3 regions of the Streptomyces sp. NPDC001787 genome follow, and region 2 is predicted to be linked to each of the others. Evidence: riboswitches for the same ligand, from Rfam matches in the RefSeq annotation. Region 2 holds a riboswitch; each other region holds the start of a gene.
The links. A riboswitch is a leader RNA that binds a small molecule or an ion and turns the genes downstream of it on or off. The one in region 2 is predicted to bind cobalamin.

Region 1: it holds a riboswitch for cobalamin, as region 2 does, so the genes downstream of both, ABT170_RS10065 (cobalamin biosynthesis protein) here and ABT170_RS19645 (ABC transporter substrate-binding protein) in region 2, are expected to answer to the same signal.
Region 3: it holds a riboswitch for cobalamin, as region 2 does, so the genes downstream of both, metE (5-methyltetrahydropteroyltriglutamate--homocysteine S-methyltransferase) here and ABT170_RS19645 (ABC transporter substrate-binding protein) in region 2, are expected to answer to the same signal.

The regions. Positions count from the first base shown of each region.
Region 1 covers NZ_JBEOZE010000005.1:325,897-329,162, forward strand. The annotation lists gene ABT170_RS10060 (cobyric acid synthase) at 1-602, opposite strand, end outside; gene ABT170_RS10065 (cobalamin biosynthesis protein) at 599-1,543, opposite strand; cobalamin riboswitch at 1,648-1,837, opposite strand; gene ABT170_RS10070 (hypothetical protein) at 1,946-2,176, opposite strand; gene ABT170_RS10075 (inorganic phosphate transporter) at 2,189-3,266, opposite strand, start outside.
Region 2 covers NZ_JBEOZE010000013.1:143,930-147,195, forward strand. The annotation lists gene ABT170_RS19635 (amino acid permease) at 1-932, shown strand, start outside; gene ABT170_RS19640 (M67 family metallopeptidase) at 1,039-1,461, shown strand; cobalamin riboswitch at 1,496-1,660, shown strand; gene ABT170_RS19645 (ABC transporter substrate-binding protein) at 1,699-2,742, shown strand; gene ABT170_RS19650 (FecCD family ABC transporter permease) at 2,739-3,266, shown strand, end outside.
Region 3 covers NZ_JBEOZE010000019.1:46,348-49,613, reverse strand. The annotation lists gene ABT170_RS24500 (DUF6351 family protein) at 1-1,088, shown strand, start outside; cobalamin riboswitch at 1,248-1,446, shown strand; gene metE (5-methyltetrahydropteroyltriglutamate--homocysteine S-methyltransferase) at 1,608-3,266, shown strand, end outside.

The DNA.
Region 1 (3,266 bases), on a different contig from region 2:
CCCCGGAACTTGTTGACGAGATAGCCGGCGACCAGCGACTGGTCCTCGGCGCTCAGCAGCGCCGTCGTACCGAAGAACGAGGCGAAGACGCCGCCGCGGTCGATGTCGCCGACGACCAGCACGGGAAACCGCGCGGCGCGGGCTATGCCCATGTTCACGATGTCGGTGCGCCGCAGATTGATCTCGGCAGGACTGCCCGCGCCCTCGCAGATCACGGCGTCATACGTGCCCCGAAGCCGCTCCAGGCAGTCCACGACCGTCCCGAGGAGCGCTTCCTGGCGCCCCCCGTGGTAGCCGCGGGCGCTCATCTCGCCGACCGGCTTCCCCATCAGGACGACCTGGCTGGAGCGGTCGCCGCCGGGCTTGAGCAGCACCGGGTTCATCAGCGCGGACGGCTCGACCCGGGCGGCCTGGGCCTGCATCGCCTGGGCACGCCCGATCTCCGCGCCCTCGCGGGTCACGAACGAGTTGAGCGACATGTTCTGCGCCTTGAACGGCGCGACCTTCACGCCCCGGCGCACGAGCCACCGGCAGATCCCCGCCGTGACGACGCTCTTGCCCGCGTCCGAGGTGGTCCCGGCGACCAGGAGTCCGCCGCTCATTTCGCTCTCCGTCCCGCGAGCAGCCGGCCCGCCACGCATACGCCCAGGGCCAGCGCGCTCACCCGGCGCGACAGCCGTACCGCCCGTTCGATGTCGGCGCTCTCCACGGCCCGGCCGTCCGCTCCGTTGAGCACGGGCCGGTGCTCGACCCGCCCGGCGTACGCCAGGGTCCCGCCGAGCCGTACGCCGAGCGCCCCCGCGAACGCGGCCTCCACCGGCCCCGCGTTGGGGCTCGGATGGCTGCCCGCGTCGGCCCGCCAGGCCCGTACGGCCGCACGGGGCCGTCCTCCGGCCACCACGGCCAGCGCGGCCGTCAGCCGGGCTCCCGGTCCGCCCGCCAGGTCGTCCAGGCGGGCCGAGGCCCAGCCGTAGCGCCGGTAGCGGGGCGACTTGTGGCCGACCATGGCGTCCAGCGTGTTGACGGCCCGGAAGCCGACGAGCCCGGGGACCCCGCCCAGGGCGCCCCAGACGAGGGCGCCGACGACGGCGTCCGAGGTGTTCTCGGCGACGGACTCGACCACGGCGCGGGCGATCTGCTGCCCGTCCAGCGAGTGGGGGTCGCGGCCGCACAGATGGGGCAGCCGCTCCCGGGCCACGTCGAGGTCCCCGGCGGCGAGCGCGCCGGCGACGGCGCGCGCCTCACGGCCCAGCGACGTACCGCCGATCACGGACCAGGTGGTGACGGCGGTCAGCGCGACGGCCATGGCGGGGCGGTCCCGTACGGCGCGGGCGGCCAGCGCGGCGGCCCCCGCGGCGCCGCCGGCGCAGACCAGGGTGTGCAGGGCGCCCCACCCGCGGTGGTCGCGCCAGAGCAGGCGTTCGGCCTCCGCCGCGGCCCGGCCGAACCCGGCCACGGGATGTCCCCGGCGGGGGTCACCGAGCAGGGAGTCGGCGATCAGGCCGGCCGTGGCGCCGTACGCGAAGATGCGGTCGGCACGCATGGCTCAGCCGGCCGGGGTACGGGAGATTTCCGCAAGGGGTGACACAGGTTCCGGCGCACGGCAGCCAGGCATGGCGTATGTCCTCACTCAGGGTCCGCGCCCTGGTTCGACGTGACCGGCGACGAGAGTCTCCTGGCTTCCGGATCCGCGGTTCCCCCGGCCTTCCAGTCCGCGTGGGCGGACCGTGACTTCCGATGGGGGACTGCTCCCCGGTGACAGTGGCGGGACCGCGCCGGATTCGCACCGGCTTCCTCTGCTGTCGCCGTAAACGGCTCCGGCAGTCCACCACGCTGTGAGAACGCCCGTCAACTTGCCGTTGACCTGCGGAGCCGCAGTGTGCGCAGACGCACACTGGCCGGACACACAGGGTGTGTCCGGCCAGGTGGAGGTGCGGTGTTCCGGTCAGGCGACGATCAGATAGATCCCGTACGTGACCGCCGCCGCGCACAGCGCGAAGCAGAGGTACGCGCCGGCGCGGGCCGGGGTGAACGAGCCGCCGGAGGCGCCGTTCCGCGCCGTCGGGGACTGCTTGGAGAGGCCGACGATGCCGAGGGTGAAGAGGCCGACCAGCGCCACGGTGACCACGAGGCTGACGCCGAAGACGGAGGCGAGAGCTGCCCAGTCGATGTTCATGCGGATCTGTCCTTACACCGTGGCGGGCCGCGCCGGATCGGCGGGCGTACCGGCCGGAGCCGGGATGGTGGACGTGAGGTCGGGACCCGTGGTGCCGACGGGCGGCGGGGTGACGGCGGCGATGGCCGTGGTGACGACGCCCGCGGGCTCGTCCTCCGGGCCGCCGCCGGTGACGTTGGTGTGGTCGACCGGCTTGCGGCGCGACAGCAGCCAGATGGCGCCGGAGCCCGCGACGAGCAGGACCGCGACGACGCCGACGCCCCAGCCGCCCTGCTTGGTCAGGAACTCCGCGCCCGCGCCGACCAGGCCCGCGGCCGGCAGGGTCAGACCCCAGGCGACGAACATCCGGGTCGCCGTGGACCAGCGGACCACGCCTCCCTGACGGCCGAGGCCCGCGCCCATCACGGCGCCGGAGCAGGACTGGGTGGTGGAGAGCGAGAAGCCGAGGTGGGAGGAGGCCAGGATGACCGTGGCCGCACTGGTCTGGGCGGCGAAGCCCTGCGGCGGCTTGAGGTCGGTCAGGCCGCTGCCCATGGTGCGGATGATGCGCCAGCCGCCGAGGTACGTGCCCAGGGCGATGGCCACACCGGCGGAGACGATGACCCAGACCGGCGGGTTGGAGCCGGGGGCGAGGACGCCGCCGGTGACCAGGGCCAGGGTGATGATGCCCATCGTCTTCTGCGCGTCGTTGGTGCCGTGGGCGAGCGAGACGAGACCGGCCGAGGCGATCTGCCCGGCCCGGTAGCCCTTGGCGGTCGACTTCAGCTGTCCCTCATCGGTGACCTTGCGCCCGATGCGGTACGTCAGCTTCGTGGCCAGCAGCGCGGCGAGACCGGCGACGACCGGCGCGGCGATCGCGGGCAGCAGCACCTTGGTGACGACGGTGCCGCCATTGATCGAGGACCAGCCCGCCGACATGACCGCGGCGCCGATGAGGCCGCCGAACAGGGCGTGCGAGGAACTGGAGGGCAGGCCGACCAGCCAGGTCAGCAGATTCCACAGGATGGCGCCGACGAGCGCCGCGAAGATGACCTCGGTTCTGAGGCCGTCCTCGTTGACGATCCCGCCGGAGATCGTCTTGGCGACCTCC
Region 2 (3,266 bases):
TCTGGTTCTCGATGGTCAAGGTCACCGCGATCGTCGGCATGATCCTTATCTGCGCCGGAGTTCTCACGATCGGTTTCTCCGACGCCGCCGGCACCGCGACCGTCGCCAATCTCTGGAACGACGGCGGATTCTTCCCCTCGGGCATCACCGGCACGCTGATGACCCTTCAGATCGTGATGTTCGCCTTCCTCGCCGTCGAACTCGTCGGCGTCACCGCGGGCGAGTCCAAGGACCCCACGACCGTCCTGCCCAAGGCCATCAACACCGTGCCGTGGCGCATCGCCGTCTTCTACGTCGGCGCGCTGATCATGATCCTCTCGGTGGTGCCGTGGAGCACGTTCAAGCCCGATGTCTCGCCGTTCGTGAAGACCTTCGAGGAGATGGGCCTCGGTGTGGGGGCCGCGATCGTCAACTTCGTCGTCCTGACCGCGGCGCTCTCCTCCTGCAACTCCGGGATGTACTCCACCGGCCGCATGCTGCGTGACCTGGCGCTCAACGGGCAGGGCCCGAGGGCCTTCACCCGGCTGACGAGGAACGGCCTGCCGTTCGCCGGCACCACGTTCTCGGCCGCGCTGATGCTCGTCGGCGTCTGGATCAACTACCAGTGGCCGGGCGAGGCGTTCAACTACGTCGTCTCCTTCGCGACCATCTCCGGCATGTGGGCCTGGATCATGATCCTGCTCAGCCAGCTCCGCTTCCGCGCGCTGGCCGACCGGGGGGTGCTCCCGCAGTCCGCCTTCCGGGCCCCCGGAGCCCCGTACACCAGCGTCTTCGCGCTCGGCTTCATCGCGATGGTCATCGTGATGATGGCCATCGACAAGGACGCCAGGGTCTCGCTGTACTGCGCACCGGTCTGGGCCCTGATCCTCGGTGTCTCATATCTGGTGCTCAAGGCCCGCAACCCCGGGAACACGGCGTTCATCAAGCGCTGACACCCACGGTCACCCACGCCGGAGCGTCCGGCATGCGGGCCCGCCGTACCACTCCTCGGTACGGGCGGGCCCGCCGCCCGCGGCGGCCGGTCCTATCCTGGGCGCCATGCTGACCATCACCCAGGACCTCCACGACCGGATCGTCGCCCACTCCCGCGCGGACCACCCCGACGAGGCGTGCGGAGTCGTCGCGGGACCGGCCGGAACGGGACGGGCCGAACGCTTCATCCCCATGCTCAACGCCGCCCGCTCGCCCACGTTCTACGAGTTCGACTCGGCCGACCTCCTCAAGCTCTACCGCGACATGGACGACCGCGACGAGGAGCCCGTGATCATCTACCACTCGCACACGGCGACCGAGGCCTACCCCTCCCGCACCGACGTCACGTACGCCAACGAACCCGGCGCCCACTACGTCCTCGTCTCCACCGCGGACACCGACGACGCGGGCCCCTTCCAGTTCCGCTCGTACCGCATCGTGGACGGCGAGATCACCGAGGAGGACGTCAAGATCGTCGACGCCTACTGAAGGACGCCCGGGGGGACGTCCACTGAGGGTCGCCTCACCTGCGTCGCGACCAGGTCTGGCACACTGCACCCAGACCCAACGAGGCGGCAGGAACCAGGAAGCCGGTGCAAGTCCGGCACGGTCCCGCCACTGTGACCGAACCCCGTCCACCAGGACCGGGGCTCGGCAGTCAGGAACTGGCCTGCCGCCTTCTCGCACCGACCAGGGGACGCGGAAATCCCCCGGAGAGGCCCCGCCATGTCCCGGCGCACCCCCGCGCTCATAGCCGCCGCCGTGCTGCTCCCGCTCGCCCTCACCGCCTGCTCCGCCTCGGACGCCGACAACGGCTCCGCGGACTCGGCCAAGGCCGGCGGACCGTCCGCCAAGGGCTTCCCGTACACCGTCACGAACTGCGGTGTCACCACGACGTACACGGCACCGCCCAAGCGCGCCGTCACCATGAACCAGCACGTCACCAAAGTGATGCTGGAACTGGGGCTGGCCAAGTCCATGGTCGGCACCGCCTACCTCGACGACCGGGTCCTGCCGGAGTACGAGGACCAGTACGAGTCCATCCCGGTCCTGGCCGAGGAGTACCCCTCGTACGAGAAGCTCCTCGCCGCCGACCCCGACTTCGTCTACGGCGGCTACTCCACCGCGTTCACCGCGAGTGACGGCCGCAGCCGCGAGGCGCTGAAGAAGTCCGGCATCGACACCCGGCTCAACACCGAGTACTGCGCCAAGAGCCCGACCGCGATGGACGCCCTCTACCAGGAGGTCCGCGAGGTCGGCCGCACCTTCGGCGTCGCCTCGCGCGCCGAGTCGTGGATCAAGGAGGCGAAGGCCACCAACGCCGCCGCGGCCGAGCGGCTCAAGTCCGCCCGGCCGGTCTCCGTCTTCGTCTACGACAGCGGCGACAAGACCGCGTTCACCGCGGGCGGCAGGGGCATCGGCAACGAGCTGATCACCCGGGCCGGCGGCCGCAACGTCTTCGCCGACCTCGACAAGCCCTTCGGCGACGCCTCGTGGGAGAACGTCGTCGCCCGCAAGCCCGACGTCATCGTCATCTACGACTACGGCTCCACCACCGTCGCCCAGAAGAAGAAGCGGCTCCTGGAGGACCCGGCACTCGCCGACGTCCCCGCGATCAGGAACAAGCGCTTCGCCGTCCTCCCGCTCTCCGACGCGGTGCTCGGCGTGCGCGCCCCCGCGGCGGTCGGCAAGCTCGCCGCCCAGCTGCACCCGGAGATACCCGGGGACTCACCCACGGAGGAAGCGACGGACGCGGCCACCGCGTCGTGAGCTGCCGCACCCCCGCCGCGCCGCGACGGCTGCGCTACACCCTGGTCCTCGGCGCCCTCGCCGTCGTCCTCGGGGCCGCCGTCCTCGCCGCGCTCGCCCTCGGCTCCGTCCGCATCCCGCCCGGCCAGGTCCTGGACATCCTGACCGGGCGGGCCGGACCGGGCCCGTTCCGCACGATCGTCCTCGACGTCCGGCTGCCCCGGATCCTGCTCGGCGTCGTCGTCGGCGCCGGACTCGCCGTGATCGGCACCGTCCTCCAGGCGCTCGTGCGCAATCCGCTCGCCGACCCGTTCCTCCTCGGCGTCTCCTCCGGAGCCTCCACCGGAGCGGTCCTCGTGATCGTCCTCGGCGTCGGCGCGGGCCTCGCCACCACCGTCACGATCCCGGCCGCCGCCTTCGCGGGCGCGCTCGCCTCACTCCTGCTCGTCTACACCCTGGCCCGCGGCGGATCCGGCCTCACCACCAACCGGCTCGTCCTGGCCGGAGTCGCCGTCTCCTACGTCCTCTCCGCCCTCACCAGCCTC
Region 3 (3,266 bases), on a different contig from region 2:
AGACGCTCAGCGACGCCCAGCTCCTGAACCACTACTTCAAGAATGTCGCGCCGGACGCGTTCACCAAGGAGCAGCAGAGGGCGGTCTCCGGGTTCGGCATGTGGGAGAGCATCGGCAGCCTGGCGCGGGCCGCCGGCCGGATCGACCCCACGGTGTACTGCCCGGCCCAGCTGCCCGTGGCGCAGCGCTACCACCCCCTCACCAACCCGGACGGTGCCCGCTGTGATGTGTACAGCCACGCCGTGAACGTCTACGGCGAGGTACCGGAGACCGGGAAGGCGCGCAGGCCGCTCGACAACACCGGTATCCAGTACGGACTTCAGGCCCTGAACAACGGGACCATCGACATGGACCGGTTCATCGACCTCAACCGGCGCATCGGCGGCCTCGACGACGACGCCAAGCCCACCGCGCAGCGCACCGCCGCCGATCTCAAGGCGGTTCGGCTCGCCTACCGCACCGGCCGCATGCTGAACGGCGGTGCCGGCCTGGCCGACATCCCGATCATCGACTACCGCGACTACACGGACGACGCCGCGACCGGCGACATGCACATGCGCTTCCATTCCTTCTCCACCCGGGCGCGCCTGGACAAGGCCAACGGCACCCACGCCAACCAGGTCATGCTCACCCGCTCCAGCGGACACGGGTTCACCCTCGCCGGGATGGTGGCCGACATGGACCAGTGGCTCACCGCCATCAAGGGGGACCCCGGCACCGACGCCCCCATCGAGAGGATCGCCCGCAACCGGCCGCAGGGACTCACGGACGCCTGCTGGACCCGTGGCATCGGGGCGAAGAAGATCTCGGAACCCCAGGTGGAGGGCATCGGCAACACCGAGTGCAACACCCTCTACCCGGTGTGGACCTCGCCGCGGATGGTCGCCGGAGCCGATGTGGCCAACGACATCGTCAAGTGCCGCAAGCGTCCCGTGGTCCGCACCGACTACCAGGTGCCGGTGACCGACGCCCAGCTCAAGGAGCTGACGGGGATCTTCCCGTACGGGGTCTGCGACTGGTCCGTTCCCGGGGCGGGCCAGCAGGCCCCCATGGGTACCTGGCTCTCCTTCGACGCGGTGACCGGATAGCGACGGGCGAGCACCGAAGGCTGTCCCGACGGGGCCCGGTGTCCGCTCCCGCTCCACCGTGCCCGTCATCTCCCCGCACACCCCCGCCCGTCACGTGTCCCGGTATCCGGGCGGGGGTGTGCGGGCGCCGCCCGTCGCTTAGGGTGGCGGACGCAGCTGGTTCGCCCCCGTCCGCCAGGCGGGACGCGTCGTAAGAGGGAACCCGGTGGGAATCCGGGACTGCCCCGCAGCGGTGAGTGGGAACGAACGCCGTCATACGCACTGGATCCGGCCGGATCCGGGAAGCGACGGCCAGTAGGGATCTGCCCCGGCAGATGTGCCCGCGAGTCCGAAGACCTGCCCGTTGCCCGTACGCGACCGATCGCGTGCGGAGATCCCGGTGACCTCGTGGGCGGGTCGGCGTACATATCGAGCGGCACGTGCGGGAGAACTCCCCGACGTGGTCCGCCCGGTCGGTCGTCCCTTCGCGTCCGCGTCCCGTCACCGGGATCCAGGACACATCTCGCGAAGGAGAGTTCTGTGACAGCGAAGCCCGCAGCCGCGGCAGCACGGGCCACCGTGTACGGCTACCCCCGCCAGGGACAGAACCGTGAACTGAAGAAGGCCGTCGAGGGGTACTGGAAGGGCCGCGTGAGCGCGGACGCCCTCCGGGAGACCGCGGTGGATCTGCGCCGGTCGAACTGGCAGCAGCTGGCCGACGCCGGCATCCACGAAGTGCCGTCCGGCGACTTCTCGTACTACGACCATGTGCTGGACACCAGCGTCATGGTCGGAGCGGTCCCCGAACGGCACCGCGCGGTCGCCGAGGAGGACGCGCTGGACGGCTATTTCGCGATGGCCCGCGGCACCCAGGACATCGCACCGCTGGAAATGACCAAGTGGTTCGACACCAACTACCACTATCTGGTCCCCGAGCTGGGCCCGGACACGGTGTTCACGGCGCACTCCGCCAAGCAGGTCGCCGAGCTGAAGGAAGCCCTCGCGCTCGGACACACCGCCCGCCCGGTCCTCGTCGGCCCCGTCACCTACCTGCTGCTCGCCAAGCCCGCGCCGGGCGTGTCCGGGGACTTCGAGCCCCTGACCCTGCTGGACCGGCTGCTGCCGGTGTACGCCGAGGTGCTCGCCGATCTGCGGGCGGCCGGCGCCGAGTGGGTCCAGGTCGACGAACCCGCTCTCGTCCAGGACCGCACCCCCGCCGAGCTGAACGCCGCCACCCGTGCCTACCGCGAACTCGGTGCCGCCACCGACCGGCCGAAGCTGCTGGTCGCCTCGTACTTCGGGCGGCTCGGTGAGGCACTGGGCGTGCTGGCCAAGGCGCCGGTGGAAGGACTGGCCCTCGACTTCACCGAATCGGGCGGCGCCAACCTCGAAGACCTCGCGGCGGCCGGCGGACTGCCCGGCAAGCGCCTGGTCGCGGGCGTCGTCGACGGACGCAACATCTGGATCAACGACTACGAGAAGTCCCTCGCGACCCTCGGCACCCTCCTCGGCCTCGCCGGCCGGGTGGACGTCTCCGCCTCCTGCTCCCTCCTGCACGTACCGCTGGACGCCACCGCCGAGCGCGACATCGACCCGCAGATCGCCCGTTGGCTCGCCTTCGCCCGGCAGAAGACGCGGGAGATCGCCGTCCTGGCGCGTGGGCTCGCCCGGGGCACCGACACCATCGCCGCCGCACTCGCGGCGAACCGCGCCGACCTCGCCTCCCGCGCCGGATCGGCACTGACCAGGGACCCCGCGGTGCGGGCCCGCACCGCCGCCATCACCGCCGCGGACGGACGGCGCTCGCAGCCCTACCAGGAGCGGACCGCCGCCCAGCGCGCGCACCTCGGGCTCCCGCCGCTGCCGACGACGACCATCGGCTCGTTCCCCCAGACGAATGAGCTGCGCGCCGCTCGCGCCGACCTGCGGGCCGGGCGGATCGACACCGCCGGGTACGAGGAACGGATCAGGGACGAGATCCGGGAAGTCCTCTCCTTCCAGGAGAAGGCGGGGCTCGACGTCCTGGTGCACGGCGAGCCCGAACGCAACGACATGGTGCAGTACTTCGCCGAACGGCTCACCGGCTACCTCGCGACCCAGCACGGCTGGGTCCAGTCGTACGGCACCCGCTACGTCCGGCCGCCGGTGCTCGCGGGCGACATCTCCAGGCCGGAGCCGATGACGGTCCGGTGGACGGCG